Regions from separate parts of the Paenibacillus macerans genome, predicted to be linked through region 2. Evidence: predicted binding sites of a transcription regulator. Region 2 holds the regulator's gene; each other region holds the start of a gene.
What was found. The regulator Rex, encoded in region 2, represses fermentation and respiration genes when NADH is low (regulators of the CRP and FNR family bind a similar motif). The targets are predictions, from matches to a motif close to TTGTGAAATATTTCACAA.
Positions count from the first base shown of each region.

Region 1: the regulator Rex is predicted to act here: its motif matches at 5,648-5,665, upstream of arcA (arginine deiminase).
Region 3: the regulator Rex is predicted to act here: its motif matches at 6,018-6,035, upstream of DYE26_RS12870 (DUF2249 domain-containing protein).
Region 4: the regulator Rex is predicted to act here: its motif matches at 3,891-3,908, upstream of nirB (nitrite reductase large subunit NirB).

Region 1 is NZ_UGSI01000002.1:1,991,723-1,999,426, forward strand. Features, by position in the region: gene DYE26_RS33715 (hypothetical protein) at 207-365, opposite strand; gene DYE26_RS32155 (AraC family transcriptional regulator) at 474-1,355, opposite strand; gene DYE26_RS32160 (MFS transporter) at 1,932-3,101, shown strand; gene DYE26_RS32165 (4'-phosphopantetheinyl transferase family protein) at 3,169-3,858, opposite strand; gene DYE26_RS32170 (alpha/beta hydrolase) at 4,031-4,843, shown strand; gene argR (arginine repressor) at 5,008-5,460, shown strand; gene arcA (arginine deiminase) at 5,755-6,987, shown strand; partial or broken gene argF (ornithine carbamoyltransferase) at 7,012-7,704, shown strand, end outside.
Region 2 is NZ_UGSI01000001.1:594,891-602,594, forward strand. Features, by position in the region: gene panB (3-methyl-2-oxobutanoate hydroxymethyltransferase) at 1-142, shown strand, start outside; gene panC (pantoate--beta-alanine ligase) at 139-1,041, shown strand; gene panD (aspartate 1-decarboxylase) at 1,042-1,425, shown strand; gene DYE26_RS02780 (tetratricopeptide repeat protein) at 1,575-2,204, shown strand; gene dinG (ATP-dependent DNA helicase DinG) at 2,402-5,284, shown strand; gene DYE26_RS02790 (redox-sensing transcriptional repressor Rex) at 5,297-5,953, shown strand; gene DYE26_RS02795 (amidohydrolase) at 5,943-7,241, shown strand; gene DYE26_RS02800 (cell wall elongation regulator TseB-like domain-containing protein) at 7,631-7,704, shown strand, end outside.
Region 3 is NZ_UGSI01000001.1:2,870,230-2,877,933, reverse strand. Features, by position in the region: gene ilvB (biosynthetic-type acetolactate synthase large subunit) at 487-2,196, opposite strand; gene hemG (protoporphyrinogen oxidase) at 2,372-3,805, shown strand; gene DYE26_RS12880 (TIGR04053 family radical SAM/SPASM domain-containing protein) at 3,811-4,899, shown strand; gene DYE26_RS12875 (DUF2249 domain-containing protein) at 5,447-5,683, opposite strand; gene DYE26_RS12870 (DUF2249 domain-containing protein) at 5,704-5,937, opposite strand; gene DYE26_RS12865 (YwiC-like family protein) at 6,184-6,906, shown strand; gene DYE26_RS12860 (DRTGG domain-containing protein) at 6,959-7,704, shown strand, end outside.
Region 4 is NZ_UGSI01000001.1:373,985-381,688, forward strand. Features, by position in the region: gene DYE26_RS01675 (sugar phosphate isomerase/epimerase family protein) at 1-911, shown strand, start outside; gene DYE26_RS01680 (winged helix-turn-helix transcriptional regulator) at 1,096-1,413, shown strand; gene DYE26_RS01685 (FAD-dependent oxidoreductase) at 1,473-2,039, shown strand; gene ric (iron-sulfur cluster repair di-iron protein) at 2,223-2,921, shown strand; gene DYE26_RS01695 (hypothetical protein) at 3,077-3,802, shown strand; gene nirB (nitrite reductase large subunit NirB) at 4,029-6,467, shown strand; gene nirD (nitrite reductase small subunit NirD) at 6,505-6,852, shown strand; gene DYE26_RS01710 (formate/nitrite transporter family protein) at 6,940-7,704, shown strand, end outside.

The sequences.
Region 1 (7,704 bases), on a different contig from region 2:
AACGTGACGACATCGATTTCATTTTCCAGTGGTTGCATGTTCTCTGGGGGGCGTCTCACAGGGGGAGCTATTCAAACTCGCTCGGCAGATTGATTCGAATTCCATCACCAGTTGGAAGAATGAGTTCGAGAAGGAGGCAATTAAGGTTGAGGCAACCGCAGAGGATAGTCTGAAGAAGGGCCACTCATTTAGCGCCGGTGAGGCGTTTATACTCGCTCACTCGTACTACAGAGTTGCTTTCTTTGGCACGTTTCCGCACGAACCGGATTTCTCACGATTTCATCGTCTTCCGTTACGGCCGCGCCGTAGCAGTCCCAACTGTTCCAGCCCAGCGGCGGAGTAGGCGCTACAAGCTTATGATCCATTGTTAAGCTCCTTTACTGATTAATTATTGCTCTTGCCATGTTCATCATAATAAAGGAGATTAGCGATATCTATAGTAATCTTAAAAGCTTGATAGTACAATATTGTGGTTAATCGAAGAACAACTTTCGGTAAGCAAGGCTTTCGCTCCCGTTGCGGAATTCTCCCGGAGTAAGCCCCGTCAAGCTGCGGAACGCTTTGATAAAATAACTTCCGCTGGAGTAGCCGATCCGCTCGGCTATCGCCTCAATGCTGAGGCCGGTTCCCCGCAGCAGCTCCATGGCTTTCTCGGTGCGGACGCGGGTTAAGTAAGCGCCGGGCGTCAGGCCGGTGCTGGCCGAAAAGCGGCGGATCAAATGGTATTTGGACAGGGAGACATGCTCGGAAAGCTGATCGATGCTGATCATCCGCGAATAGTTGAGCTCGATAAATTCGGCCGCGCGCCTTACGTTCTCCGGCCAGTTCTCCCTGTCCCGCAGCGTTGCGACCTGCATCCTGGCAAGTTCCGTCATGAACTGGTAGACACAGGACGATGCGATCAAGGGATCGGTGATTCTGCCCGCTGCGGCATCGGCCACCATCATTCGCAATAGCCGGACTGGCGCACAGTCTGCCGGCAGCTGCGGAACCTCTCCCGCCTCGCGCAGGAATTTGCGCCAATGGGGCAATATCAGCTCGGGCCGGAACAGCAGGAACAGAAAATCCCAAGGCTCTTGAGATTCCGGGGGATAATAATAGCGATGGGGTCCTGGAATTTCGGCGAGAAAAGCCTGTCCGGCGGTGACGCGGTAAGTCCGGTTCCCCGACTCATATACGCCTTCGCCGGAAAGGGTGTATTGGAACAGCAGGAGAGGTCCATCGGTCCGCTCCAGTCCGTCCCAACGATAAGAAGGCGTGGTGATAGAATCACAGCCCGCCGCAAATAATCTGCATAACTGGAGCTCCTTATCTTCCGCGAACCGAAAACCGTAGGTGCCTTTGGGGATGTCCATAAATGCCTCCTTATAGTGAAAGTTCAAAAAGTCGGCTTTTCAGCACCGAGAAGTTTGGATGAAGCTAGGGACTGAGTAGCGGAGCGTAGGCGAACCTACGTGAGCAACGGAAGGCCCGGCTGAATTCAAGATTCGACGTCGAGATCACCTTCTAACCTGCTTCGTGATCAAAAGATGACTTTTTGAACTACCTCTTGTAGTGAAGGTTCCTTAGTGTGAGACCCGTATGTAACTAATCATACGACTTAACCGGTATTCTTGCTAGGAACCTGATGGATTTAAACATAAGCAAAAGCATAAGATTCACAGAAATCTTTGAAGATCGAGGGCTTCAGGACGGGTAAAGGGACGGAGCTGGCTACGTATGCGGCCCGCTGTATTGAACGGATAAAGAAGGCAATGAAATCACCCTGATCGATATTAGCTGAGAAATCAATCACATATCTGCAGCTGGTCTATAAGGTAGAATTCATTGCAAGCCGTCTTCATGAAGTCGGTATTGCCCAAAATGATCAGGTGATCGTTTATTTGTTTTAATCAGAAGTTGACAGCAAGGTTATGAAGTGAGGTGGGGAAATGCCGTATAAAAAACTAGCGATCCCGGTTTTAATGATATCCTTACCCTTTATCTTTTTTGATGTTTTGTTGCCGCTGTATACTGAGGAACTCGGATATACTACATTTCAATTTACCCTTTTGGTTTCCGTGTTCTCGCTCGTCCAATTGATTATGCGGCTTGTGCTTGGCATAGTGTCGGATAAATATAGCCGACGCTCCATCTTTATTGCGTCCTTCTTGTTTTTTGTCGCAGCTTATTTTACATTTGCTATGGCTGATCAATTAACGTTTTTGCTGACCGCAAGAGTGTTGAACGGCATCGCAAACATTCTGCTGACCCTTTCCGTCTTCGGGCTTATCGCCGATGCCAATACGAATTTAGCACAACAACTGGGGCGCTTTAACAGCAACCGCAATCTTGGCGGGTTCATCGGCGTCGGATTAAGCTTCTACATATTAAGCAACTACGAATTGCTGCAGGGATGGAAGGTGTTGTTCGCAGCTTGCGGAGCAGCCGCCTTGTTGGCGTTTCTTTATGCACTTACTTTAAGACAGGAAGAGCCAAAGCGAATGATGAATCCGCAAAGTGTTGTTTTATCAACCGAGAAACGCAAAGTCTGGACGGTGAATGTACTGTTCCGGCTGATCTCCAGCATGATTATCGTTTTGTTGATTCCTTACCTGCAAGATGTGTTTGAAGCAGACATTGAAGAGATCGCCATTACCTTCTTGGTCCCCTTGCTGGTATCTTCATTTTCGGGTACTTATCTGGGCAAACTTGGCGATCGGATGGGTTACCGCAAGGCAATTGTTATATCAACCGTGATGTCCGGCATATCGGTTGCCGCCCTTCTGTTTTCCTCCAGGCTGAGCATATTCGCCTTGTTTTGGACGGTCTTTATCCTTTCATTTTCCATGCTGGAGTTCTCGCTGGATGCAATGTTTATGAAGAGCATTTCCGAGCATAACATTGGCGATGCCTACGGCAAATATTCCACAGGCTCCAATATCGGCATGATTGTCGGACCCGCGCTGGGGGGCTTTTTATTTGATTCCTTCGGCCATGTTGTCCCTTATATCGCGTTCGTGGCAGGGATGACCGCATTGATTCCGTTGGTGCTCGTTGCGCTTCCCAAAGACCCGAATGCTACCCATCAAGACAACTTAATAAAGCCGGGCCATTCCTGAACGGAAGCAAAATCCCCTGCAGAAATACAGGGGATCAATTTCATTTCAGAGTTCTGTATGACGAAGACTATATTAAATCGTAAATTGTACATTGTTCTATGGTATTAGTAAATTCGTTGAGATAAGAACATACCGAGAGTTTATAGGAGCAGTCAAGACTATACTGCTTAAAAAACACGGTGTCCTCCGCTCCATCAATAAATATTTCCTTATAAGAGTTCATGAAAATACTGAACGAATTAAGGGGGATCGATAGCCCCCTTCCAATTGTTTTAATATAACTTTCTTTTAAAGTCCACAAATCGTAAAAATATGATCGTTTTTCATCTATATCAGTCAAAGTTGTTAAGTCGGCAAATTCCCTGGGTGAAAAACATTTTTTGGCAATTTCGAAGTTGATAGGTTTAATTTCTTCTATATCTATTCCAACGTTTTTTTCTCCGAATGCTGCGACAACCCACTCCCCGGAATGTGTTATGTTAAAGTGTATACCCAAAGAAGGATCAATATAGGGTTTGCCATAGCTGTTCAAATCTATCTTCAATTGATGATTGTGAATACCGGTGAATTGTTTGATTTTATGTCTAATTAAAGCATCGCCCAAGAGGGAACGATAAGAATCTTCGATTTTATAAAAACGGTTAATTCTTTCCTTCTTTTTTTCTTCAACGTTACTAAGAAATAAAGAATATGTATCAGGTTCGATGTATTTCGGTACTTTTATTGCAGTAACTAAGACTATATAGAACACCACCATTAGTTAATTTCATGAAGATTATACCATTATTTAGGATAAACCTAAACAAATAATGAGATATCGGGACGGATAAGGAAGGCAATGAAATTACCCTGTTACATTCTTCCTAACAAATCCCGCTGAGCTTAGTATAATAGACTATGAATAAATTTCGAGATGGGGGCGGCAAAAAATGAGGATCGTTAACTTGAACCCGAATTCCAGTAGCGGGGCCAGACTGGTCGGTTATTTGCACGATATCGAAAAAGAAAGCATGGGCAACCGTTTGGAGCGGCCCTGCGTGGTGATCTGCCCCGGCGGCGGCTTTGAGATGCTTTCGCCGCGGGAAGCGGACCCGCCGGCTACGGCTTTTTTTGCCAAAGGGTATCATGTGTTTACGCTGTATTATTCCATTCGCGAGAATGCGAGCGAGCTGCGGCCGGTCATAGACATCTCTCGAGCGATCGGGAAAATCAGGGAAAACGCCGCGGAGTGGGGCATTATCCCCAACAAGATCGCCGTTTGCGGTTTTTCGGCAGGCGGGTATGTGGCGGCTTCGTCGGGGACCTTATGGGACCATGCCAAGCTGCAGGAAGCCACTGGCGGCAAAGGCGAACAAGGCCGGCCGGATGCGATGGTGCTGTGTTATCCGGTTATTACGGCGGGCGAATTTGCGCACCGGGGTTCCATTGAACGTCTGGGTCCCGGATGGAGTGATGCAGAACGAGAAGCGTCGTTTTCGCTGGAGAAATATGTAACCGCCTCAACGCCTCCCGCCTTCTTGTGGCATACAGTGGAGGACGCTGCCGTGCCGGTGGAAAATTCCATGCTGTTCGCTTCAGCGCTGCGGCGAGCCGGCGTGCCTTTCGAATGCCATCTCTACCAAAACGGCAGACACGGGATGTCGATGTGCAGCACGGAGGTAGGCGATCCCGACGACCATCTGGCCACCTGGTTTCCGTTATGCCTGGAGTGGCTGGGCCGGCAGTTTGCATTTGAATATTAAACGGTTATGTTTCCCGGAGGTTGCCATGTGTAAGAACATGGCAGCCTTTTTTTAGTTCGGGACAAGGTATGATGTGGAATTTCTGTATCCCTCTTAATAGCAAATAATAGAAAATTAGAGCAAGATTGTGATAATGCTATAAATATAAAAAGGAGTGCCTTTCTATGAAAAAAGAAAAAAGACAAAGATTAATTAAGCAATTGGTGAGCGAATATGAAATAGAAACCCAAGAGAAGTTGGTAGAATTGTTGGCAGAACAAGATGTGATGGTAACGCAAGCTACGATTTCACGGGATATCCGTGAGCTGAATTTAATCAAAATAGCTTCTCCGAAAGGACTTATGATATATCATGCTTCTTCAGAAATGGCTTTGCAAACGGATTTGAAGTTAAAGAGGAAGTTGCAAGAAGTTGTTGTAAGGATTGATTATGTTGATCAATTAACGATTATTAAAACGTTGCCTGGCAATGCGCATGTTATCGGTGTTTTATTGGATGATCTAAATTGGAAAGAAATGGCGGGTTGCATATGCGGGAATGATACCTGTCTTGTCATTTCCCGGAACCGATCGGAGCGAAAGATTTTAGAAGAAAGATTTAATTTGATTTTTAGATAAAATCAGCTGGTAGATGGTCAATTGAGAATACGAGATTGCTTGAAAAGAGCGTAGGCTGCCTGAAGCGGGCATTCCTTCGCTCTTTTTCTTGTTATTCATCATATATGCGCAGTATAAAATAGGTTTCGCAAAAAAATGGAAAAAATCCTTTATAAAAATACAGATTTTTATGATTTTAAAAATAAAATTGTGCAATATTTCACGACTAATATGCTGGCGTTTTCACGAGGCGGAAAGCATGGACCCTTTATGATGTCCTTGTAAACATCAAAGCATACAAAGGAGGTACAGCAAATGGAGCATCCCATGCATGTTGCTTCGGAAATTGGGGAATTACAAACGGTATTATTAAAACGTCCTGGGCAGGAATTGGAAAACTTAACGCCGGATTATTTACAGCCGTTATTATTTGACGATATCCCCTATTTGCCGGTGATTCAAAAAGAACATGATTATTTTGCCCAAACATTACGCAATCGGGGAATTGAAGTTCTTTATTTGGAAAAACTCGCGGCTGAGGCGTTGGCGGATAAGAAATTGAGAGAAGAATTTGTTGACCGTGTTTTAGAGGAAGCAAGGGCTGAAGGAGATGTTTCACAGCAAATTTTAAAAGAATATTTACTTTCCTTCGCCAATGAAGATTTAGTTCAAAAAATAATGAGCGGGGTACGGAAAAACGAAATTGAAACGAGCAAGAAAATGCAACTCTATGAATTTATGGAGGATCATTCCCCGTTTTATTTGGTTCCCATGCCGAATTTGTATTTTACCCGTGATCCCGCAGCGGTTATTGGCGACGGATTAACGATTAATAAAATGAGAGAAACCGCGCGCAGACGTGAATCATTGTTTATGGAGTACATTATCAATCATCACCCGAGATTTGCCGGTCATCATGTGCCGGTTTGGCTGGATCGCAACTATCAATTTCCCATTGAAGGCGGCGATGAGCTCATTTTGAATGAAGAAACGATTGCCATTGGCGTGTCTGCCCGCACTTCAGCTAAAGCCATCGAACGATTAGCCCTAAATCTATTTAGCCGCCAAGAAAAGTTCAAGCGAGTGCTGGCCATAGAAATCCCAAAATGCCGGGCATTTATGCATTTGGACACCGTATTTACGATGGTTGATTATGATAAATTTACCATTCATCCGGCGATCCAGGGACCGCAAGGGAATATGAATATTTATGTTTTGGAGCAAGGTCCGGATGAAGAAACGCTTAAAATTACCCGCCACACTTCTTTAATAGAATCGCTAAAAGAGGTATTGGGCTTAAAGGATTTGGTTCTCATTCCTTGCGGAGGAGGAGATGAAATCGCCTCGGCTCGCGAACAATGGAATGACGGATCCAATACACTGGCCATTGCGCCGGGGGTAGTTGTTACGTATGACCGCAACTATGTATCAAACGCTTTATTGCGTGAACACGGCATCGAGGTCATTGAAATATTGAGCTCGGAATTATCCCGTGGCCGTGGGGGTCCGCGTTGCATGAGCATGCCAATCGTTCGCAAAGATATTTAAATTATGGAGAAAGCAGGGATAGATATGGGAACCTTGAGTTCAAGCTTAAAAGGCAGAAGTTTTCTGGCGGAGATCGATTTTACGGAAGAGGAATTGTTGTATCTCCTGGATTTAGCGGCGGATTTAAAAGAGAAAAAGAAAAACGGTATTCCCCATCGTTATTTGGAAGGAAAAAATATAGCTCTTTTATTTGAAAAAACTTCTACTCGCACCCGGTGTGCCTTTACAGTAGCTTGTACGGATTTAGGCGCGCATCCCGAATATTTGGGGAAAGGCGATATCCAGCTCGGTAAAAAAGAATCCGTAGAAGACACGGCGAAAGTGTTAGGCCGGATGTTTGACGGCATCGAGTTCCGCGGCTTTGCCCATAAAACAGTGGAATCATTAGCTCAGCACTCGGGTGTACCGGTATGGAACGGTCTAACGGATCTGTGGCATCCTACCCAAACGCTCGCGGATTTGTTAACCATCCGGGAACATATGTTGGCGATGGCCGGAACAATGTGGCCAACAGCTTATTGGTCGGCGGTTCAATCGTTGGCATGGAAGTTCGGATTTGTGCGCCAAAAACATTATGGCCGGCACAAGAAGTCGTTTATTTGGCCAAAAAATTCAGCGACCGGGTCATGGTAACCAGCAGCATTGAAGAGGCCGCTTTCGGCGCGGATGTAATCTACACGGATGTTTGGGTATCTATGGGGGAAGAAGATAAATTTG
Region 2 (7,704 bases):
AACGCAAATCCGCAGCGGCATTTCGGAATACGTACGCGAGGTCAAAACCCGCGCTTTCCCGGCTCAGGAGCATGTGTTCGCCGCGGAAGACGGCGTGCTTGAGACGTTGTACGGCAAAGGAAAGGTGGAAACAAAAGCATGAAGACCTTTACGGAAATCCGGGCGCTTCGGGAGCATTTGCAGGCGGAGCGTTTTGCCGCGGCGGGGAAAGGGGAGGACCTGCGGGTTGGACTCGTCCCGACGATGGGCTACTTGCATGAAGGCCATGCCAGCTTGCTGCGCAAAGCGCGCGGCGAGAATGACCTCGTCGTGCTGAGCGTGTTCGTCAATCCGATCCAGTTCGGACCAAACGAAGATTTTGAACGGTATCCGCGCGATGCGGAAAAGGATTTGGCGCTCGCCGAACGGGAAGGCGTCGATGCTGTATTTATGCCGAGCGTAGAGGAAATGTATCCCCGCCCGACCTGGACCAAGGTCAAAGTCGCGGAGCTGACGGAACGCCTCTGCGGCGCTTCGCGGCCGGGGCATTTCGACGGCGTGACGACCGTCGTGAGCAAGCTGTTTCACATCGTGCAGCCGGCCCGCGCCTATTTCGGGCAAAAGGACGCCCAGCAGGTGGCCGTGATCGCCCAGATGACGGAGGATTTGAATTTTGACGTGGAGATCGTTCCGTGCCCGATCGTACGGGAGGCGGACGGCCTCGCGCTCAGTTCGCGCAACGTATATTTGAGCCCCGAGGAGCGCAAGGCGGCGCTCGTGCTGTCCAGAAGCCTTCTTCAGGCGCGGGAGAAAGCGCAAGCGGGCGGGGCGGTCACAGCCGGCGAAATCCGCGCGGATCTGACCCGGAGCATTGGCGGTGAACCGCTGGCCGATATCGATTACGTGGAGATCGCCGATTTTCCGGGACTGTCTCCGCTCGCCGACACTGAACGCCTTGACGATGCCGGCCGCGGCGCCGACGCGCTTATCGCGGTGGCCGTGAAGTTCGGCACGACGCGACTGATCGATAACGTGATTTTGACCAAAAAGGGGATGGCCTAATTGTTCAGAACGATGATGAAATCAAAAATCCACCGCGCGACCGTGACCGAAGCGAATTTGAACTATGTCGGCAGCATTACGATCGATGAAGAGCTGATGGAGGCCGCCGATATTCTGGAGAACGAAAAAGTGCAGATCGTCAACAACAACAACGGCGCGCGCCTGGAAACGTACGTGATTCCGGGACCGCGCGGCAGCGGCGTCATCTGCCTGAACGGCGCGGCCGCGCGGCTCGTGCAGCCCGGCGACAACGTCATTATCATTTCCTACGCGGCGATGTCTCCCGAGGAAGTGCGCAGCCACCAGCCGACCGTCGTTTTCGTGGACGAAAGCAACCGGCCCGTGGAAAAAGCCCATCAGGAGCTGCACGCGGCCATTCGTTAAATAAACCCGTACCGCGCGCCTGAATTTCGCCGCCAATCGGAAGCAAATATATGCAATTGACGCTTGCGGGAATGAAAAGCCCGCCCGAAACAAAAAATGATCTTAAGGCTCGGACTGATTTCATTTTCGTTAAGGGTGGGATGCGAATGATGTTTCAGCATGTTTTTGCGGAAATGAATGAGATGTTGGATGATATTTCGCGTAAATATCCGCTGGCCGCGGGCGCCCAAAAGCAGGAGCTCGCGCAAGCATGGCGACTGCTCAAGCACATGAGCGACGGGATCATTGAAGAGTGGCTTTGTTTCGAAGAGAAGATGGCCGCGCTGCGCCAAAAATGGGGCAGCCTTGAAGCCGAGGAGGTCCTGTCGCTCCCCGAGATCGAAACGGGTCCGTTTATCAAAGGACAAGGTTATTATAAATTGATGATGTTTCCCCAAGCGCTGGAGCAGTTTGAGCAGGTGCTGAAGCAGTATCCCGGCAGCGCGCTTGGCCGTACCTACCTGGCCATGTGCCATCTGCATCTGGAGCGAAGCGAGGAAGCCGCGCGGCAGTTTTGGCTCGTTCTGGAGAAAGCCGGAAACAAAAGGCTTCGCTCCATCATTTATAATGCGCTCGGCTGCATCGAGGCGCAAAAAGGCATTTTGGCCAAAGCCAAGGAATACTTTACCCTGGCTCATCACAGCGATCCGTCCCTCGCCGAGCCTTTGGCGAATCTTGAGGCATGTTTGAGCAGCACGGGCAAATTGTATTATGGCAATGAATTGGCCTCTTTGCTGTAAACCGTCTTAATCGTTGGCATGATCGAACTTTTTATGGCAGAACCGGTTGAGCGATGCGTAAGTCCGCCCATGAGCGCGGGCGCATCGCTCTTTTATTTTGTGATTTTAATTACACATAACGCCCGGCATGAATTTTCAAATCGCTCTTCTTCTGTTATGCTGTATTAGAGACTGGAACGAAAGGGACTTAAAAAGCAATGAAATATGCCGTGCTCGATTTTGAAACGACGGGCAACCAGTCCTCCGATGAAATTATTCAAGTGGGACTTGCCATTATAGAACCGGATAAGTCGATTTCGCAGGTATACAACTCCTTCGTCAAACCGGGAATACCGATTCCGCCGTTCATCACGGGGTTGACCGGCATCACCGAAGACGATGTCAAGGATGCGCCGGACCTCGACGAAGTGATGATGGAGATGGTTCCGCTGCTGAACGATGTAGTGCTGGTCGGGCACAATGTCGCTTTCGACTTCAACTATCTGCAAAGCGCTTTGGACAAAACGGGTTATCTGCCGTTTACGGGGCGGATTCTGGATACGATGGACTTCCTGAAAATCCTCTTTCCTTCGCTGACCTCCTATCAGCTGGGGCTTGTGGCCGCCGAATTCGAGGTGCAGCACGAGCGTCCGCACCAGGCGGACAGCGACGCCTTGGCGACGGCGCTGATTTTTCTGAAATGCCTGGAGGAATGCGAGCGGCTGCCGCTGTTGACCCTGCAGCGCCTGGCGGATTTGTTTGCGGGCGAGGACAGCGACCTCGGCTGGTTTTTCGATGCCATGGTCCAGGAGAAGGAACGCGAAACGGAGCAAAGCGATGACGGTTACATCTTTTATCGCCAGTTCGCGCTGCAGGCCGAGGATTGGATGGATATCGAATCTCCGCGGGGCGCTATGGCGGACAATCCGCTGGAGGGTGTGTCCTTTGAGCAGTTCATGGAGCAGGTGAGGGAGCGGCTGCGCGAAAGGCTGCCCCAATACGAGGAGCGCGATGCTCAGAACAAGATGCTGGAGGAAGTGAGCCGGGCTTTTAACGATGACAAGCATCTGCTGATCGAAGCGGGGACCGGAACGGGGAAATCGCTTGGTTACTTGCTGCCCGCGATCTACCATAGCGTCAAACGGGAAGAAAAAGTAATGGTCAGCACGCATACCATCAACCTGCAGGAGCAGCTTCGGGAAAGAGACGTTCCGCTGCTCGCCGAGGTGGTGCCGTTTCCTTTCCTGGCTGCCGTATTTAAAGGCAGGCAGCATTATTTGTGCTTGCGCAAATTTGAACATAAAATAAATAGAAGAGACTTTGCCACGCCGAAAGAAGAGGTGATGACGGCGGCGCAATTGGTAGTGTGGCTGACGCAAACGGTCAACGGCGACGATGAAGAGCTCAATTTGGGCAATCGCGGCGGCGATTTCTGGGAAACGGTGGCCAGCGAGTCGGACTCCTGTCTCGGGCGGTCCTGCCCATGGTTCCGCAAATGCTTCTACCATCGGGCCAAACATGAAGCCGGGGTCGCCGATGTGGTCATTACGAACCACTCCAAGCTGTTTACCGATATCCAGGCCGGGCATCAGCTGCTGCCGGGATACGAGCGTCTGGTCATCGACGAGGCCCATCATTTGGAGGATGTGGCGGGGAAACACCTGGGCATTCATATGAAGTATTTTACTGTCATTCATACGCTCACCCGGCTGTTTAAAGACAGCAAGACCGGCCAGCTGCCAAATCTCCGCATCGCTTTGCAGGCGGCGGGGGGCGAAAAAACGGGCGAATGGTGCCAGGTCATCGACGAAATGTACCCGACGCTGATCGATGTGAAGGAAAGCTGGGACAAGCTCAGCGAGCTGCTGTTTGCCCTGATGCCGGAACGGAGCGACGCCGCGCCCGGCGATCCGGGCCAATTCGTTTACCGCCTGCTTCCGCTAAAGAAACCGAAAGAATGGGATAAGCTGCTGGCGCTGGAGAACCAGATCTATGTCTCGCTAGGGGACGTGCTCCGCAAAGGCGACCGGATGCTGGCGCAAATCCGGGAAGAGCAGGAGGATTACGGTTCCGAAAGCCTCCTGACCGACATCAACGGGTTATTCAAGGATTTGGCCAACGAGCGGGAGGCCCTGCGTTTCTTCATGAAGCTGGAGAACGAGGAGACGGTGTACTGGATGGAAGCGAACGGGAATTTCCGCAGCCGCTCCCTGCAGATGTATGCCGTTCCGATCGACGTTAGCGCGCAATTGAAGGAATACTTTTTCGACAGAAAAAAAAGCGTGGTGATGACCTCGGCGACGCTGTCGGTCGACAAGTCGTTCCAGTATATGATCGAACAGCTGGGACTGACGGAAGCGGCCGGGGAAGGACGGCTGAACACGGCGATGCTGCCGTCGCCGTTTGATTACCGCAGCCAGGCGCTGCTCGTCATCCCGCGCGATTTTCCGAGCGTAAAGGGGAGCGTGGGCGACGACCATTTCGTCAGCACGCTGGTGCGTTCGCTCGCCGATACCGCGGTTGCGACGCAAGGCCGCATGCTGGTGCTGTTCACATCGTACCGGATGCTGCGGCAGGTTTACGAGCCGTTGAAGGAGCTATTGTCGGCGCAAGGAATCACGGTCATCGGCCAGGGGATGGACAGCGGCAGCCGCAGCAAGCTGACCCGGCGCTTTCAGGGCCAGGCGGCGTCCGTGCTGCTGGGGACGAGCAGCTTCTGGGAAGGCGTGGACATTCCGGGCGAAGCGTTGACGAGCCTGGCGATCGTCCGCCTGCCCTTCCAGCCCCCCAACCATCCGCTGGTGGAAGCGAAAAGCGAACGGCTGCAGAAGGAGAAGAAAAATCCTTTCATGAAACTGTCCGTGCCCCAGGCGGTCATCCGCTTCAAGCAGGGATTCGGCAGGCTCGTCCGCTCCTCGCAGGACCGGGGGATCGTGGTTGTTTACGATACCCGCATCTTGGAGTCTTACTACGGGAAATACTTTTTATATTCACTGCCCGGGCCGAAGATGGAGCATATGCCGCTCACTCAGATGGTTCCGCGCATATCGGAATGGTTAAATCCGGGAGACGAAAACGTCTCTAAGTCCGCGTCAGAATAGGGGGATAAACGTATGAAATCCGAAAAAATTTCCGATGCCGTCGTCCGCCGGCTGCCGGTGTATTTGCGGTTCCTCAACGAGCTGAGCCGGCGCGAAGTGCCTACGGTGTCCTCGCAGGAGCTCGGCCAGAAGCTGGACCTCAACCCGGCCCAGATCCGCAAGGATCTGGCCTACTTCGGCGATTTCGGGCGAAAGGGCATCGGCTACGATGTCGCGTATTTGATCGAGAAAATCCAGCAAATCCTCAACTTGGACCAGCAGATCAACGTTGCGCTGGTCGGCGCCGGTAATTTGGGGCAGGCGCTTTCGAATTACAACGCTTATTTGAAAGACAACATGAAAATCGTGGCGGTGTTCGACGCCTCTCCGGCCAAGATCGGCACGCAAATCAACAACATCACGATCCAGCCGATCGAAGACCTGACGGAAACGGTGCGGGAGAAAAATGTCCGGATCGGGATCATTACCGTCCCGGATTACGAAGCGCAGCGCGTGGCGGATCAATTGGTGGCGGCGGGAATCGGGGCCATTCTGAACTTCGCTCCGACGATTTTGAAGGTGCCGCCGGAAGTCCGCATCCATGCCGCCGATTTCACGACCGATTTGCTCAGTCTGGCTTATTATTTGAATGATGGAAACGGAAAGGAACAACCTGCCCATGAGTCGTAAATGGTTAATCAAGAACGGAACCTTTGTCGTGTTCGAACAAGATCGTTCCATTGTACAGGGCTATATGCTCGTTGAGGGCGATACGATTTCCTATATCGGCGAGCAGCTTCCTGAAGGGGCGGAAGACGCGGAAACCTTCGACGGAAAAGGGCTGCTGTTCATGCCGGGGCTGATCAACACGCACGGCCACGCGGCGATGTCGCTGCTGCGCGGATACGGCGACGACATGGTGCTGCAGACCTGGCTTCAGGAAAAAATGTGGCCGATGGAAGCCAAGTTCACCGCCGGCGATGTGTACGCTGGGACGGCGTTGTCCGTGCTGGAGATGCTGAAAGGCGGAACGACCACGTTCCTGGACATGTACGACCATATGGATGAAGTGGCCAAAGTGGTTCAGCAGTCGGGCATCCGCGCCGTGCTGATGCGCGGCGTCATCGGGTTGTGCCCGCCGGACGTGCAGCAGCAGAAGCTGAACGAAGCGATCGCGTTTGCGAAAAATTGGCACGGTCAGGCGGACGGCCGAATCACGGCGATGATTTCGCCGCACGGGCCGTACACCTGTCCGCCGGAATTTTTCGAGAAATTCGTGCAAGCGGCTAATGATCTGGATCTGCCGATGCATACGCATATGTCGGAGACGCGGGCGGAAGTGGAGCAAAACGTGAACGATTACGGGGTCAGACCCGTTCAGCATTTGCTGAACCTCGGGATGTTCTCCCGTCCGTCGCTGCTTGCTCACGCCGTGCATTTGACCGATGAGGAGATCGATATTTTGGCGGCCCATAACGTGGCGGTGTCGCACAATCCCGGCAGCAACCTGAAGCTGGCCAGCGGCGTGGCGCGGGTGCCGGCACTGCTTGGCAAAGGCGTGGTCGTTTCGCTTGGAACGGACGGCGCCGCCAGCAACAACAACCTCGATATGCTCGAGGAGGTCCGCCTCGCCGCGTTGATCCACAAAGGCGTTTCCGGCGATCCTACCGCCGTTCCGGCGCTGGAAGCCCTCAAAATGGGCACGGAATACGGGGCGAAGTCGGTGTTCTTGGCGAATACGGGGAAACTCGCGGCCGGCATGAAGGCGGATTTTATCGCGCTGAATACGGAACAGGCCCATTTCCTGCCGAAGACGGATTACGTTTCCCATGTCGTCTATTCGGCCGGCTCCAAAGATGTAGAGCATGTGTGGGTTAACGGCGAGCAGTTGGTCAAACACGGGGCTTGCCTCACCCTCGACGAGGAGCGTATCCGGCGCGAGGCGCAAGAGGCCTTCGAAGGGCTGCTGGCCCGGTAGGCGCTTGGAGGCTTGGCACTGGTTGCTTGCTGCTTTTTGAATGGCGCGTGAAGCTGCGGCCGTGGACGTGGACGTGTCATGTTCGTGGCTGCACCTGTGGCTGTGCCTGTAATTACGGCGATTTAGCGGTAAAAAAGGGCGTTATTTTCGGATTTGAAGAGGTTTCCGCTGCAATAAGGGACTTTTTTGTCGCTATTTCCCGGCATAGGCCGTGATATTGACGATATCGCCGTCCTCGGGGAAAATAAGAACTAACATAGCCGTTATTTTAACGATGCGGAGGAAAAACGGCGGAATAACGACCGGAATTAACGTTATTTTTCTGCGACTGTGCGAATGTGCGCGAATGTGGGTTTAGACGACTGGCTACAGGGGAAAGGAAGAGAAGGTTGAGAAAGAGAACCAAGTGGCTCCTGCTTTCGCTGCTGATTTTAGTGATCGTGCTTTTTGCCCTTCACCGTTT
Region 3 (7,704 bases), 2.3 Mb from region 2:
ATTTTAAAAAAACTCGGCAGGGTAGAGGACGACGCGCAGGTAGAGGAGGGAAGGAGTTTTATTTACCTCGAATTGGCCAAGGTGAGCTCGTTTAGCGCAAAATAGTTATATGGGTCCGTTAGCTAGGTTGGGAAATATCCGGGAAACGGGCGGACAAAGTCTCTGGAGTGCGTTGGCGCAGCGTCCATAAATCAGCAAGAGCCCCGGCCCAGGAAAAACCTCGCCGCCGGCGAGGTCCTTTGCCCGCGCAAACCCATACGCTCAGCGCAAGGGGAGGGATGGATATGGGGGTCCACCCGCTGTAAGTTTCAGGTTCTTATCAAACTTGCTTTAAGGTTAGAACCTGACTCTAAAGGCGGGCCGTAAACCTTCCACCCCATACCCATTTCCTCTTCTGTTCTACTACGAGAATCCGTTCCCTTCTTTGATGTGCAGCAGCACCGGGGACTTTGGTTTTGCCTGCCTGGGCCATGCTTCCACCGGGAGCTACAGCTCGCCTTCGCCCGTCAGCATCTTGTCGTTGCTTTCTCCGGGCGGCACCATCGGATAGACGTTCTGCTCTTCCCGGACGTTGAACTCCATTAACGCGGGGCCCGGAATTTCCAGCGCCTGGCGAATCGCAAGTTCGGCCTCCTGCACCGTCTGCGCGCGAAATCCGGGGACCCCGTAGGCGTTCGCGAAGGCCGCAAAGTCCGGCGAGGAAATTTGCACGGAGGAATAACGCCGTTCATAAAACAGCTGCTGCCACTGCCGGACCATGCCCAAATAACCGTTGTTCAGGATGGCGATTTTAACCGGCAGCCGGTAGTCGACGGCCGTCATTAATTCCTGCAGGTTCATTTGAAAGCTCCCGTCTCCGGTCACGCACAGGATCGGCCGGTCATCGCCCTCCAGGGCGATCGCCGCGCCGATGGCGGCGGGGAAGCCGAAGCCCATCGTGCCGAGTCCGCCTGAAGTCAGGAATGAACGGGGGCGGGAAAATCTGTAGTGGTGAGCGGTCCAGATTTGATGCTGTCCGACATCCGTAGCCACGACCGCATTGCCCTCCGTCAGTTTGTCGAGCAGCTTAATGACTTCCTGCGGGTTCAACGTGCTTTTGCCGTCAGAGGCGGTAAATTGCGGGACCTTTCGTTCCCAGCCGGCGGCGTCTTCCGCCCATTCGCTTCCCAGGCTATCGCAGGGTTGAGCGTTCAGCTGGGCCAGCAGTTCCCGAATACCCCCCTGGATGCTCAGATCCATGGGGATATTTTTGTCCAGCTCGGCATCGTCGACATCGACCTGGATCTTCCAGGACTGCGGGGAAAACGATTTGGCTTTGCCGGACAAACGGTCGTTTAGCCTCGTGCCGAGGCAGATAAGCAGGTCGGCCTGATGGACGGCCCGGTTGGCGGCATAGGTGCCGTGCATGCCGAGCATGCCGAGGTACAGCGGATGCCGGGAGGGAAAAGCCCCGATCCCCATCAGCGTAGTCGCGACGGGAATCCCGGCGTTCTCGGCGAACCGGACGAGCTCCTCGGCGGCGCCGGACGAGACTACCCCGCCTCCGGCTACGAGAACCGGGCGGCGGGATGCCCGAAGTTTGACCCGGATGAGGCCTGCGGACTCGTCAGGAATCGGCGGGGCGGGTTGATAGCCGCGGATCGAAGCTTGCAGGGCCGGAACCAGCCCCGTTTTGGCCGCCATTATATTTTTGGGCAGATCGATCAGCACTGGTCCGGGTCTTCCCGTCGTGGCGATATAAAAGGCTTCCTTCACGATCCGCGGCAATTGGGCGATATCCGTAACGGCATAATTATGTTTCGTCACATCCATCGTCATGCCGAAAATGTTCACTTCCTGAAAGCTGTCGCGCCCGATCAGATCGGTGGATACCTGCCCCGTCAACACCACCAGCGGCACCGAGTCCATAAAGGCGTTGGCAATCCCCGTCACCGCGTTCGTAGCTCCCGGTCCCGAGGTGACCAGGGCCACGCCGGCCCGTCCCGTAACCCGCGCATAACCGTCCGCCGCATGTACGGCGGCCTGTTCGTGCCGGGTCAGAATATGCCGGATGCCGGAGCATTCATAGAGCGCGTCATAAATCGGGATCACCGCTCCGCCGGGATACCCGAAAATCGTATCGGCTTTTTCCTCCAGCAAGCATTCGATCAACAGCTCTGCTCCCGTTTTAAGCCGCAATGTCTGGTTTATACTCATCGTTAGCTTCCTTTCCGTTTGATTTTTGACAATTTTAACCGAGAAATGTTGATCTCGGAGTGACTCCAGTCATAAAATGCGCGGGGGTCCGGAGGTTACGATAGCATTAGGAGTTCATAGGCCGCTTAAGCATGAGGCGTTTGGCTTGCGGCATTAAGGAGGTCGAAACTTAAACGTGAGCAAAAAAATCGCCGTCATCGGCGGAGGCATAACCGGGTTAAGCGCGGCTTATTACGTGCGTAAATTGCTGCGTGAACAGGGGGTAAACGCTGGGGTTACCCTCGTGGAACAGTCCGATCGGCTGGGCGGCAAAATCCGTTCCCTACGACGTGACGGCTTTACGATAGAACAGGGCCCGGATTCAATGATCGCGCGCAAGCCCGCCGCGCTGGAATTGATCCGGGAACTCGGGCTGGAGGATAAGCTGGCGGGAACGAATCCGCAGGCGAAGCGAAGTTATATATTGCATCGCGGCAAATTCCATCCCATGCCGCCGGGGCTGATGCTCGGCATACCGACGCAAATGTGGCCGATGGTCAAGACGGGGCTGCTCTCTCCGGCCGGCAAGCTGCGGGCCGCGATGGATCTGCTGCTTCCCGCGCGGCGCGGCGGCGGCGACGAATCGCTCGGCGGCTTCATCCGCCGCCGGCTCGGCAGAGAAGTGCTGGAGCAGATGACGGAGCCGCTTCTAGCCGGCATATATGCCGGGGACACCGAACAGCTTAGCTTGAAAGCGACGTTTCCGCAGTTTATGGAGATGGAGCGCAAGCACCGCAGCCTGATCCTTGGGCTGCTGGCCGGCAAAAAGCAGCCGCCGCGGCCGGGGGGAAGCCAGGTCCCGCTGCCGAAGGCCGCGCAAACCAGCATGTTTCTGACGTTGACGGGCGGTTTGGAGGGACTGACGGAAGCGCTGGAGGAATCGCTAAGCGAAGAGAAAATAATTACCGGCCAGGCGGTAACCGGACTGTCGCAGCAAGAGGCGGGTTATGAGCTTAACTTAAGCGGGGGCGAGCGTTTGAACGCGGACGGAGTCATTTTGGCAGTTCCTGCTTTTGCTGCGGCCCGGCTATTGGATGGCGTTCCCGAAGCCGCTTACCTGGAGCGGGTCCGTTATGTGTCCGTGGCCAATTTAGCCTTCGCCTACCGGCGGGAAGACGTTCCGCACGATTTGAACGGCTCCGGCGTGCTTATCCCGCGCGGGGAGGGGCGAATGATTACGGCCATTACCTGGGTTTCTTCGAAATGGCTGCATTCGGCTCCCGGCGATAAAGCGCTGCTGCGAGCCTATATCGGCCGCCTGGGCGACGAGGCATGGACCGCGATGTGCAGGGCCGACATCGAGCGCCGGGTGGCCGCCGAGCTGCGCGATTTGCTGGGCATCGCCGCCAGCCCGCTGTTTTGCGAGCTCGCCGCTTTGCCGGAGTCGATGCCCCAATATCCGGTCGGGCATGTCGAGCGGCTTGAGGCGCTGCGCGGGGCATTGTGCCGGGCGAAGCCGGGGCTGCTGCTGTGCGGCGCGGGATATGCCGGCGTAGGCATTCCCGACTGCATCCGGCAGGGCAAGGAAGCCGCTGAAAGCATGGCGGCTTATTTGAGGGATGGACGGTGAGGCAAATGATTCAAGACAGGGACTACAACGTAAATCCGTTTATCGTCATCTGGGAGGTGACGCGGGCTTGCGCGTTAAAATGCCTGCACTGCCGGGCGGAAGCCCAGTATCATCCCGATCCGCGCCAGCTTAGCCTCGAGGAAGGGAAGAAGCTGATCGGCGATATCGCGGAAATGGATAAACCGCTGTTCGTGTTTACCGGCGGCGATCCGCTGATGCGCCCCGATTTGTTCGAGCTGGCCCGGTACGCGATTCAGGACAAAGGGCTGCCGGTCTCGATGACGCCAAGCGCCACGCCGCGGGTCACATTTTCCGCCGTGCGTAAGGCCAAGGAGGTCGGCTTGTCCCGCTGGGCATTTAGCCTTGACGGTTCGACGGCCGCAATCCATGATCATTTTCGCGGAACACCGGGTTCCTATGAAATGACGATGAAAGGGATCGGTTTTTTGCAACAGCTCGATATTCCGATCCAGATCAACACGACGGTCTCCCGCTACAACCTGGACGACCTGCCGCGGATCGCCGAAGCGGTAAAGGAGATGGGGGCCGTGCTTTGGAGCGTGTTTTTCCTCGTGCCGACGGGCCGGGGGATGGTGAGGGACATGATTACGCCCGAGGAGCATGAACGGGTGATGGAATGGCTGGCCAAGATGCAGCGGGCGATGCCTTACGGCATCAAAGCGACGGAGGCGCCGCACTATCGCCGTGTGTTTTTACAGCAGCAAAAGCGCGGAGGCGGTGCCGGCGAAGAGGCCGGGGCGGTGAAGCGCAAAGATGTGCTCGGCCGTTCGCCCAAGGGCGTTAACGACGGGGACGGCTTCGTGTTTATCAGCCATACCGGCGAGGTGTACCCGAGCGGATTTTTGCCGGTAAGCTGCGGCAACGTCAGGGATTCTTCGCTATCCGACATATACCGGAACTCGCCCGTCATGCGGCAGCTCCGCGACAAGACATTGCTGAAAGGCAAATGCGGCGCCTGCGAGTACAAGCAGCTTTGCGGCGGTTCCCGGGCCAGGGCGTACGCCGTGACCGGCGATTATCTGGAAAGCGATCCGTACTGCGCTTATGTACCGCGGGGGTATGAGCGGAAGTAGCTTCCGGTCGTGGAGCTTGAGGAGCTCGAGGAACTCAAGGAAACGGATTTTTCGCGAATATTCAGACTGTTGAGAAAGTCCATTTTTTAAAATTTGAACACAAAATTCGGGCTCAAGTCCAAAATCAGTGCTTGATAAAATAAATGATGACGTAGATGTGGGGGCTCTCCAGACCATTTTGCACGATTATCCCTATGGTTCAGGAAGTCAGGTCACCTGCTCAAACGGGATAATCGTGCAAAGCCTCCGGATAGCTAGTCTCGCTCCAGGCCACGGTCTGTTGCCGGCAGATCGTTTTAAATCGATTTTTCTTTGCGAAGGCGAGAGTCACCACACAAAATTTTAAATTATGGAAAAGTCTAAAGACTTTCTCAACAGTCTGGAATATTGCGGCTGCTCGGCCGAACCGTTGCGGCAGCTATGCAAAAAGAGAGGATACAGGGGCCGGCATCACCGGTTCCCGTATCCTCCTTCGCTTTAACGGCCGTACATTCCCGGGTCAAGAAACCCGCTTGCCGCTTGCCTCTAGCCTTTGATTTCCGGGGGTTCACTTGCTTTTTCGTTCGAAGGTTACTTTCCAGTGCTCCTCCGCCACCTGCTCGCATTGATTGCGGTACCCTCTAAGTTCCATCAGCTTCAGCAGCGGAACGGGCTTGAGCGTGGCGTGCAGGACGAAAATCTCGCCTCCCTTCAACTGCTTAACGGTGCTCATAATGATTCCTAACGGCTCCGCTCCCTGGCGCAGCTGCGGGCGTACATCAAGCTCGACAACCCGGTTCTCCATGATTCGTCCACCTCCAAACTTTAATTTTTGCCGATTTTCACCCGGAATGTGTCCGGCCCTTCTTCAAGATACTCCCAAGTGAACCGTCCGGGATGCATCGCCTCAAATTGATAACGCAGCGGCACCGGGTCATGATCGTTGATCAGCAGCATGGCTTCTCCCGGATGCAGGGCTTCGTAAGCGTCAAAAATAGTTTTATGCTTAAGCTGCGGCGGATACTCGGTGGCGTTTACGGTTGCTTTAATCGGATTCATTTTGAAGTCCTCCCTAATTGATTAGTTAAAATTTAAAATCTTATCGTTCGCCCTCATTATATCAACGGCTTCGGAATGGATTGTGATATCAGTCACAAGATAAAAAACGGCACGATATTCGCTCTTTTTTCTGTTGGGAAGCTGTCATGATTACAGTGACCGGCGTCACTGGAGCGATTTCCTCCGGCGGATATAATGATCCGTAATTTGCCCCATCCATTTGAAAAATAAGGAGAGGACGCCGTCATGCGCTTGAAGCATTATATCCCCAATCAGCATGGAGCCTGGGCGATGTTGGTCCTTCCGTTCCTGTTCGGCATGGCCGCCTCGACCCCCGGGTGGATCCATGCCCTGCTGTTTGCTTGCTGGCTGCTGATCTACTTGCTGATGTTTCCTTTGCTGCAGTGGGTCCGCACGGGCAAAGGCGATCGCTACCGCAAACCGGCCTTGCTGTATGGAACGCTTCTCGTCCCTGCCGGAACGGCGCTCGCCTTGCTTCGCCCCGACATCATCTTGATGGCCCTGCTGTTCCTGCCTCTGTTTGCCGTCAACGTCTACTACGCCAGGCAAAAACGCGAACGCGCCCTGGTTAACGACATCGCCGCCATCGTGCAGTTCAGCATCATGGTGTTTGTTTCTTTCAGGTTGGGCGGAGGTACGGACTACGGGGCAGCCGTGGAGCTGTTTTTGATCAGCATCGGCTATTTCGCGGGCACGGCTTTTTACGTCAAAACGATCATCCGCGAGCGGAACAACCCCCGGTTCTATTTCTATTCCGTGAGCTATCACCTGATATTGTCGCTGCTCGCCGCTTGGCTGTTCCCCCTTTCGCTATTGCTGCCGGCTTTGCTGCTGCTGGCCAGGGCCGCATGGTGTCCGCGCATACGGATCACGGCAAAGCAAACCGGAATCATGGAAATTGTCTATTCCGTGATCGTGCTTGCGGCCGTATGGATGACTTATGCCTGAACGTGTATAATGGAAACAGAGTAGTACAGATTCGGGCAAGGGGGTATAACAGTTGGAGGGGCAGGAAGAAAGCGTCACAAAACACGAGCAGCTGCTTCAACATATCGAACAACTTAAGATCGGTACGAAAATTTCCGTGCGCAAGCTGGCCAAAGCGATGGGCGTGAGCGAGGGAACGGCTTACCGCGCGGTCAAAGAGGCGGAAAACCTCGGCATCGTCATCACCAAGGAGCGGATCGGCACCGTTCGCGTGGAGAAGAAGCCGCGGAACATCTCCGATCAGCTTACGTTCGGCGATGTAGTCGACATCGTGGAGGGACATGTGCTTGGCGGCGGCGAAGGGCTGGACAAAACGCTGCACAAATACGTCATCGGCGCGATGAAAATCGATGCCATGGCGCGGTATATCGACGCCGGAAGCCTGCTGATCATCGGGAACCGCGACAACGCCCATTCGCTCGCTTTGGAGCAGGGAGCGGGGGTGCTGGTGACCGGGGGCTTCGGCACAAGCCGCGAGGTCAAAGCGCTGGCGGACAAGCTGGCGCTGCCGATCATTTCCTCGCGCCACGATACGTTTACCGTTGCATCCATGATCAACAGGGCCATTTTCGACCGGTTGATCAAGAAAAAAATCATGCTGGTGGAGGATATCGTCGCCCGTAAGCCGCGGGTGAACATGCTGAAAGCCGCGAGCAATATCTCCGATTTTGACGAGTTGTCGCTGGAGACGGGGCATCAGCATTTTCCGGTCGTGGACGAGTGGAACCGGGTCATCGGGATCGTCAGCCGCAAAAACGT
Region 4 (7,704 bases), 220 kb from region 2:
ATAAGGCGGCCGCACAAGGGCTGAAAGCCGTGGAAATCGGCACCGGCGGACATCCCGGGAACGCCCACTGCAATCCCGATGTGCTGCTGGAAAACAAGGCGGCCCGGGAAGAGTTCAAAAAAATGGTGGAGTCCCGTGGACTCATTATCAGCGCGCTTAGCTGCCACGGCAATCCGCTGCATCCGCAAAAGGCGATCGCCAAGGAGTTCCACGACGTTTTCGTCAAAACCGTGCAATTGGCCGAGTTGCTGGAAGTGCCGGTCGTCAACACGTTTTCCGGCTGCCCGGGCGATCATGAGGATGCCAAGTATCCCAACTGGCCGGTAGCGCCTTGGCCCAACGACTTCCAGGAAGTTCTGGACTGGCAGTGGAAAAATAAAGTCATTCCGTATTGGACGGAATGGGGCAAATTTGCCGCCGATCACCATGTGAAGATCGGGCTTGAGTTGCACGGCGGATTTTCCGTGCACACGCCGGCGACGCTGCTGCGCCTGCGCGAAGCGGCCGGCGAAGTCATCGGGGCCAACCTCGACCCGAGCCATATGTGGTGGCAGGGAATCGATCCGGTGCAAGCGATTGCGATCCTTGGCAAGGCCGGCGCCATCCACCATTTCCACGCCAAAGATACGACGATTGATCCGGTGAACGTAAACCGTTACGGCATCACGGATATGCAGCCTTACACGAACATGCAGGAGCGGGCTTGGCAGTTCCGCACCGTCGGTTACGGCCACGATCTGAAGACGTGGGCCGACATTATCAGCGCGCTTCGGCTGTACGGCTACGATTACGCGGTAAGCATCGAGCACGAAGACGGGCTAATGTCGATCGATGAAGGATTTACCAAAGCCGTGCGCAATCTGCAGCAAGTGCTTATGGAAGATTCCGCCGCCGAGATGTGGTGGGTATAACTGACCATAAACGTAATATACTATATTAGCGGCTGCCGCCAAGGCGGCCGTTTTTTCGGATACGGGGCGTGAATGAAGAGTCCCCCCTTACTTTCCGCGTGTAAATATGCTATTATGAAATATATTAACTTACTTAACGTAAGTTTAACGCTTGTAGGCTTGCTATAATAATGAGGTGAATGTTATGGATGAGCATTCGTATGGAATGTGTCCGCGATTTGAATCGGCTTTTTCGTTTTTGGGAAAACGCTGGAACGGCTTGATTATTCAAACCCTGATGAGCGGGCCGAAACGCTTCAAGGATATTTCCAATCAGATTCCTTCCATGAGCGATAAGATGTTATCGGAACGGATGAAGGATTTGGAATGTGAGGGGATTTTGGTCCGTCATGTTTATCCGGAAACGCCGGTTCGCATCGAATATGAATTGACCGAAAAAGGGCGGGCGCTTCGTCCGGTGATGGAGCAGGTGCAGTCCTGGGCGGAGCAGTGGATTAAATAAGCTCATGCCGTTTTCGGGTCGCGAAGGCGGCATGAAAATTTTAGAAAGTAGGTGTACTTGTGGCTGAGGTAATTGTAATCGGGGCAGGGCCGGCTGGAGCCAGCGCGGCGTTATTTTTGGCCAAGGCGGGCAAAGAAACGCTTGTTCTGGACAGCAACGCAAGCATGACGAAGCGGGCCTGGATTGAGAACCATTACGGGGCAAAGGACATTTCCGGACCGGATTTGCTCAAAATCGGACGGGAGCAGGCCGAAAAATTCGGCGCCAAGTTCATTGAAGAAAAAGTGACGCATATCGATGCCAACGGAGGTTCGACAGTAACCGTAAAAACGGAATCCGGCCGCAGCTACGAGGCGTCCCATATCATATTGGCCACCGGCGCGTTGACCGATCTTGCAAGCGCTACCGGCCTGGAGCTGAAAGAAGGCCGCGAGCCGAGAATCAAAACCGTCATCGCTACGGACGGGCAAGGCCGGACCAGCGTTCCGCGAATCTGGGCGGCCGGCACGGCGGCGGGCGTCAGCGTTCATACGATCATTACGGCAGGCGACGGGGCAAAGGTCGCCATCGAGTTGATCAGCGAAATAAACGGCGAACGGTACGTGGATCACGATGTGCTGAAATAAAACGAACTTATTTGCAAGTCCAGACGATAACAAGGCCTCCCGGTTACGGGCGGCCTTTAAATATTTTGAGCGGAAGCAAGAAAAACAAAAGTGATTAAAATCACAAGGAGAGGCGCTTCTATGCGTTAAGTTAAAAACGTAAGCTTACGACATTAGCTCAGGAGGTCTTTCCGGATGAATCACATACAAGCATTATTTAAGGAACAAGACATGGTTCGTGATATCGTGCTTCGTTTTCCAAAATCGGCGGATTATTTCCGCGGGCGGAAAATCGATTTTTGCTGCGGCGGCGCGCGTCCGTTGGGGGAAGCGGCGGCAGAGCGGGGGATTCCGGTTGAAACGCTGCTCACGGACTTAAACCGCTTGGCGGCCGAACATCCCCGGGCAGAGGAAGAACAGGATTGGACAAAGGCGGAATCGGCCGATTTGATCGGGCATATCGTAAACACGCACCATCGCTATTTGCGCGAGGAACTGCCGGAAATTCAAAAAAACGTGACCAAGGTGTCCCGGGTCCATGGGGATGCGGATACGCATTTGCGCGAGGTCGAGCGGTTGTTCGGTGAGCTTCGGCGCGAGCTGCTGGAGCATACCGACAAGGAAGAGGCAGAGGAGTTTCCTAAGATAATCCTTTGGGAGAAGAGCCGGGACCCGGAAGTGCTGGAAAAATTGCAGTCCGCCATCGCGGAGTTGGAATCCGAACACGACGCGGCGGGCGACATTCTCAAACAACTGCGGGAGTTGACCGACGATTTTCAGCCGCCTGGCCATGCGTGCACGACGTACCGTTTGACCTATTCGCGTCTAGAAGAGCTGGAAGCCATGACTTTTACGCATGTGCACCTGGAGAACAATATATTATTTCCGCGATATACAATATAACTTGAAGTATTCAGGCCTCGCCCTTCCCTGCTTAGGGAAGGGTTCTTTGCGCCTGCCCCGAAATTTGAGAACTTTCTGCCGGTCCGGTATGCTTAAGATATGGAATATTCCTGGATTGAATCAGGGAAAATGATTAAAGGAAAGGCGGGGCGGCGATGCGCTGGAGATTGAAATGGCTGGCAGGACTGTTGGTTTTGGCCGCGTTCTTCACGGCAGCCTGCGCCGATGGCGGGACGATCGACAAACCGGACCCTTCGGAGGAGCTGCAAAGCGAGGATGGGCATGCCGATGACATTACTTTAACGATTGACGGGGGGACGTTTATCCCCGATGTGACGCGCAGTTTGCATTTTGATTATACGGAAGGGATTACCGTTCTTCAGGCGCTTGAAAGCAGCGGTATCGTAAAACTGACGGAGGATAGGGGCAAAATTCAATCCGTGGGTGAAGTTTCGCTTGATTCGACGCTGGAGTGGGGGATCCGCCTAAATGACAAGGAGCTGCCGTCCCGCGATTGGGACAAACAGCTCAAGGCGGGGGACAACATACTCGTTTACGTTAAAACCGCGGGCAGCGCAACGGCGGGGCAAAATGGAGCATCGCTGCTGCTGACCGTGAACGGGGGCAGTCAAAATCCGCAGCTTAAAAGCTATTTTGTCCATCAATACAATGAAAACACGACCGTGAGGGATTTGCTCAAGCGCAGCGGGATCGTGGAGCTGAACAAAACCGGGCAACATATCGTTTCCGTCAATGGTTATCGTCCGGAGGAGACGGAAGCATGGGTGCTGAAGGTCAATCATAAGAAATTGCTGGACACCGGCCTTGACATGAGGTTAAAACCCCAGGACAATGTGGAAATCGCTTTGGTGCGAAAATAAGTTTCGGAGAAAAAGCAAATCCGCAGTTCTCTTAGATAAGAGGCTGCGGATTTTTCAATAGGTATGCAAAAAAAAATGTGACAATTAAATGTGATAACTTTCACAATTAATGTGAATGAAATCACAAACTATTCATAATTTTAAATGTATACTTTCGGCATAAGGGATTGCAGGTAATCAACTAACAATTCGGAACAGTCTTATTCTGAAAGGGGCTTGGATGAAGATGGCTACAGCAAAAGAGAAACTGGTCGTGATCGGTAACGGAATGGCGGGCATCAGTACCGTTGAACAAATATTGAAACTAACTTCCAAATTCGAAATAACGGTGTTTGGCAGCGAGCCGCATCCCAACTATAACCGGATCATGCTTTCCTATGTGCTTGAAGGCAGCAAAACGATAGACGATATTATTCTGAACGATTTGAACTGGTATCGCGATAACGGGATTACGCTGCATACCGGAACGGCGGTGGCCCGGATCGACAAGGATACGAAGGAGGTTGTCACGGAGGACGGCCAGCGCGTGCCTTACGATAAGGTGCTGATCGCTACCGGGTCGACTTCGTTTATCCTGCCGATTCCCGGCAGCGATAAGGAAGGCGTGGTCGGCTTCCGCGACATTTCGGACTGCGAGCAAATGATCCAGGCGGCCAAGACTTGCCGCAAAGCGGCGGTCATCGGCGGAGGCCTGCTCGGACTGGAGGCGGCCAAAGGGCTCGTTCAGCTCGGCATGGACGTGACGGTCGTGCATTTAATGGAAGATTTAATGGAGCGTCAGCTGGATCATCAGGCGGCGGGGATGCTAAAAGCGGAACTGGAGCGCCAGGGCATCAAATTTAAAATGGGCGCGCAGACGACCGAACTGCTTGGCGGTTCGCGGGTAAGCGGGCTGCGGTTCGCCGACGGCACGGAACTGGAAGCGGAGTTCGTCGTCATGGCGGTCGGCATCAAGCCGAACGTTGCGGTGGCCAAAGCGAGCGGCATCGAAGTGAACCGCGGGATCGTCGTCAACGACTATTTGCAGACATCGCTGGAGGGCGTTTATTCCGTCGGCGAATGTACGGAGCACCGTGGCGTCTGCTACGGACTGGTCGCTCCGCTGTTTGAGCAGGGCATGGTACTGGCGAAGCATATCAGCGGCGTGGAAACCGCGCCTTACGCCGGTTCGGTCGTTTCGACCAAGCTGAAGATTTCCGGGGTTGACGTTTTTTCGACCGGCGAATTTATCGATGGTCCGGAACATACGGTGATTTGCAGCAAAGACGACTGGAAGCGGACCTACAAAAAAATTCTGCTGAAGGACAACGTTTTTGTCGGCGCGGTGCTGTTTGGCGATATTAACGATTCGGCCGAGCTGCAGAAGCTGATCAAGCAGAAGGCGGAGATGACGGACGAACTGTACGCCGCGCTGATGGGCACGGGCTGCTGCGGCGGCGGCGGAGCCAAGAAAGCTTCGGTGGAAACGATGGCGGACGACGAAATCGTCTGCGGCTGCAATGGGGTAACCAAAGGCACGATCGTCGACGCGATTGCCAATCAGGGTTTGACGACCGTCGACGAGATCAAAGCCTGCACCGGGGCAACCCGCTCCTGCGGAGGCTGCAAGCCGGTGGTTGAGCAAATTTTGCAATACGTGCTGGGAGACGGGTTTCAGTCGGCGGCGAAACAGGGCATCTGCGGTTGCACGACGCTGAGCCGCGATGAAATTGTGGCGGAGATCAAGGCGAAAGGGCTGCAGACGACCAAAGAAGTGATGAACGTGCTTGGCTGGAGCCAGCCTGAAGGCTGCTCGAAATGCCGCCCGGCCATCAACTATTATCTCGGCATGCTGTACCCGGAAACGCACGAGGACGAAAAAGAATCGCGCTTCGTCAACGAGCGGATGAGCGCCAACATCCAAAAGGACGGAACCTATACGGTTGTTCCGCGGATGTACGGCGGTGTGACGACGCCGGAGGATCTGAAGAAAATCGCCGACGTATCGCTGAAATACGATGTGAAAGTCGTTAAGGTCACCGGCGGCCAGCGGCTGGACTTGATCGGCGTGAAAAAAGAAGATCTGCCGAAAGTGTGGGCCGAGCTCGACATGCCGTCGGGGTACGCCTACGCCAAATCGCTCCGCACGGTGAAAACCTGCGTCGGTTCGCAGTTCTGCCGGTTCGGCACCCAGGATTCGATGGGCATGGGCGCGCTGCTTGAACGGAAATTCGAACGGCTCGACTTTCCGGCCAAATTCAAGATGGCGGTAAACGGCTGCCCGCGCAACTGCGCCGAATCGTGCACGAAAGATATCGGGATCGTCGGCAACGACGGCGGATGGGAGATCTTTATCGGCGGCAACGGGGGGATCAAGGCCCGGCTTGCGGATTCGCTGTGCAAGGTGAAGACCGACGAGGAACTGATCGAGCTGTGCGCAGCCATCATGCAGTATTACCGCGAGACCGGCAATTATCTGGAAAGAACGTCGGAGTGGGTTGAACGGATAGGGCTGGACAATATCCGCGCGGCGGTAGTGGAAGACGCGGAAAACCGCAAAGCGCTGGTGGAGCGTATTGAGTTCGCCTTGAAGCAGGTCACGGATCCGTGGAAGAAGATGCTGAACGACGAAGAAACCCGCGGCAAGCTGTTCCACAGCCTGGAAATGAGTAAACAGGCGAACTAAAGCCGTTAGACGGATGACAGGAAAGGGGAAGAGGAGCATGAACAAGGACATGAGTAAAGAGGCATTTTTCCCGGTTGGGCATGTGGAGCAGTTTCTGCCCCAGATCGGGCGCGTGGTGGAAGCGGGAGGCCGCGAACTGGCGGTGTTCCGCCTATCCGACGGGCGCATTTTCGCCGCCCTGAATCAAAACCCGCATCCGAAAGGAGGGCCGCTGGCCGAAGGCATCGTGTCCGGGCATTACCTTTACGATCCGCTGTACGATTGGAAAATCGATCTGACGACAGGCCTTGTCCAGGCCCCGGACAGCGGGCAGGTGCCGATGTTCCCGGTCAAGGTGGAGGACGGACAGGTGTGGATCGCCGCCAGCGCCTTGCAGGAGGTATAGGTTAGAGCGAAATAAGCGCGGTGTGCAAAGGGAGGGACGCCGCGCTTATTTTTTAAATCGGGGGATCGACAGAGGGAGGAAGCGGCGATGTATACGCCAAATGTGGAAACCATCGTAGAAACAGCAGTCAAGAAAAAAGAAAAAATGAACGAAAGCCTTCCGAGGTATATCGTTTCGGCCATGCTTGCCGGCGCTTATGTAGGGCTCGGCATCATTCTCATTTTCAGCATCGGCGCGCCGCTGGCGGCGGCGAAATCGCCGTACCAGACGATGCTGATGGGGATGTCCTTTGGGCTCGCCCTGACGCTGGTCGTTTTTGCCGGTTCGGAGCTGTTTACCGGGAACAATATGTTTTTTACGGCGAGCACGCTGGCGAGGCGAACAACGGTAGGCGATACGGCGAAAAACTGGACGATCGTGTTTCTCGGCAACCTGGCGGGGGCGGTTGTGCTTTGTTTGCTGATCGTCGGCAGCGGGCTGTTCAAAACGGCGGCGCCGGAGCATCTTATTTTTGCCTCTGCCGCGAAGAAGATGGGCGCTCCGGTCACTGAACTGTTTTTTCGCGGCATTTTGTGTAACTGGCTCGTTTGCCTCGCTTTATGGATGGCGAACCGCTCCAAGGAAGATATCGCCAAGCTGGTGCTGATTTGGTGGTGTTTGTACGCCTTTATCGCCAGCGGCTACGAGCACAGCGTGGCCAATATGACGCTGCTCAGTTTGTCGCTGCTTTTGCCGAACCACCCCGACACGATTACGCTCGCGGGCTGGTTTCACAATATGATTCCGGTGACGCTGGGCAATATTATCGGCGGCGGGGTATTTGTGGGCATGGCGTATTGGTTCATATCCCCG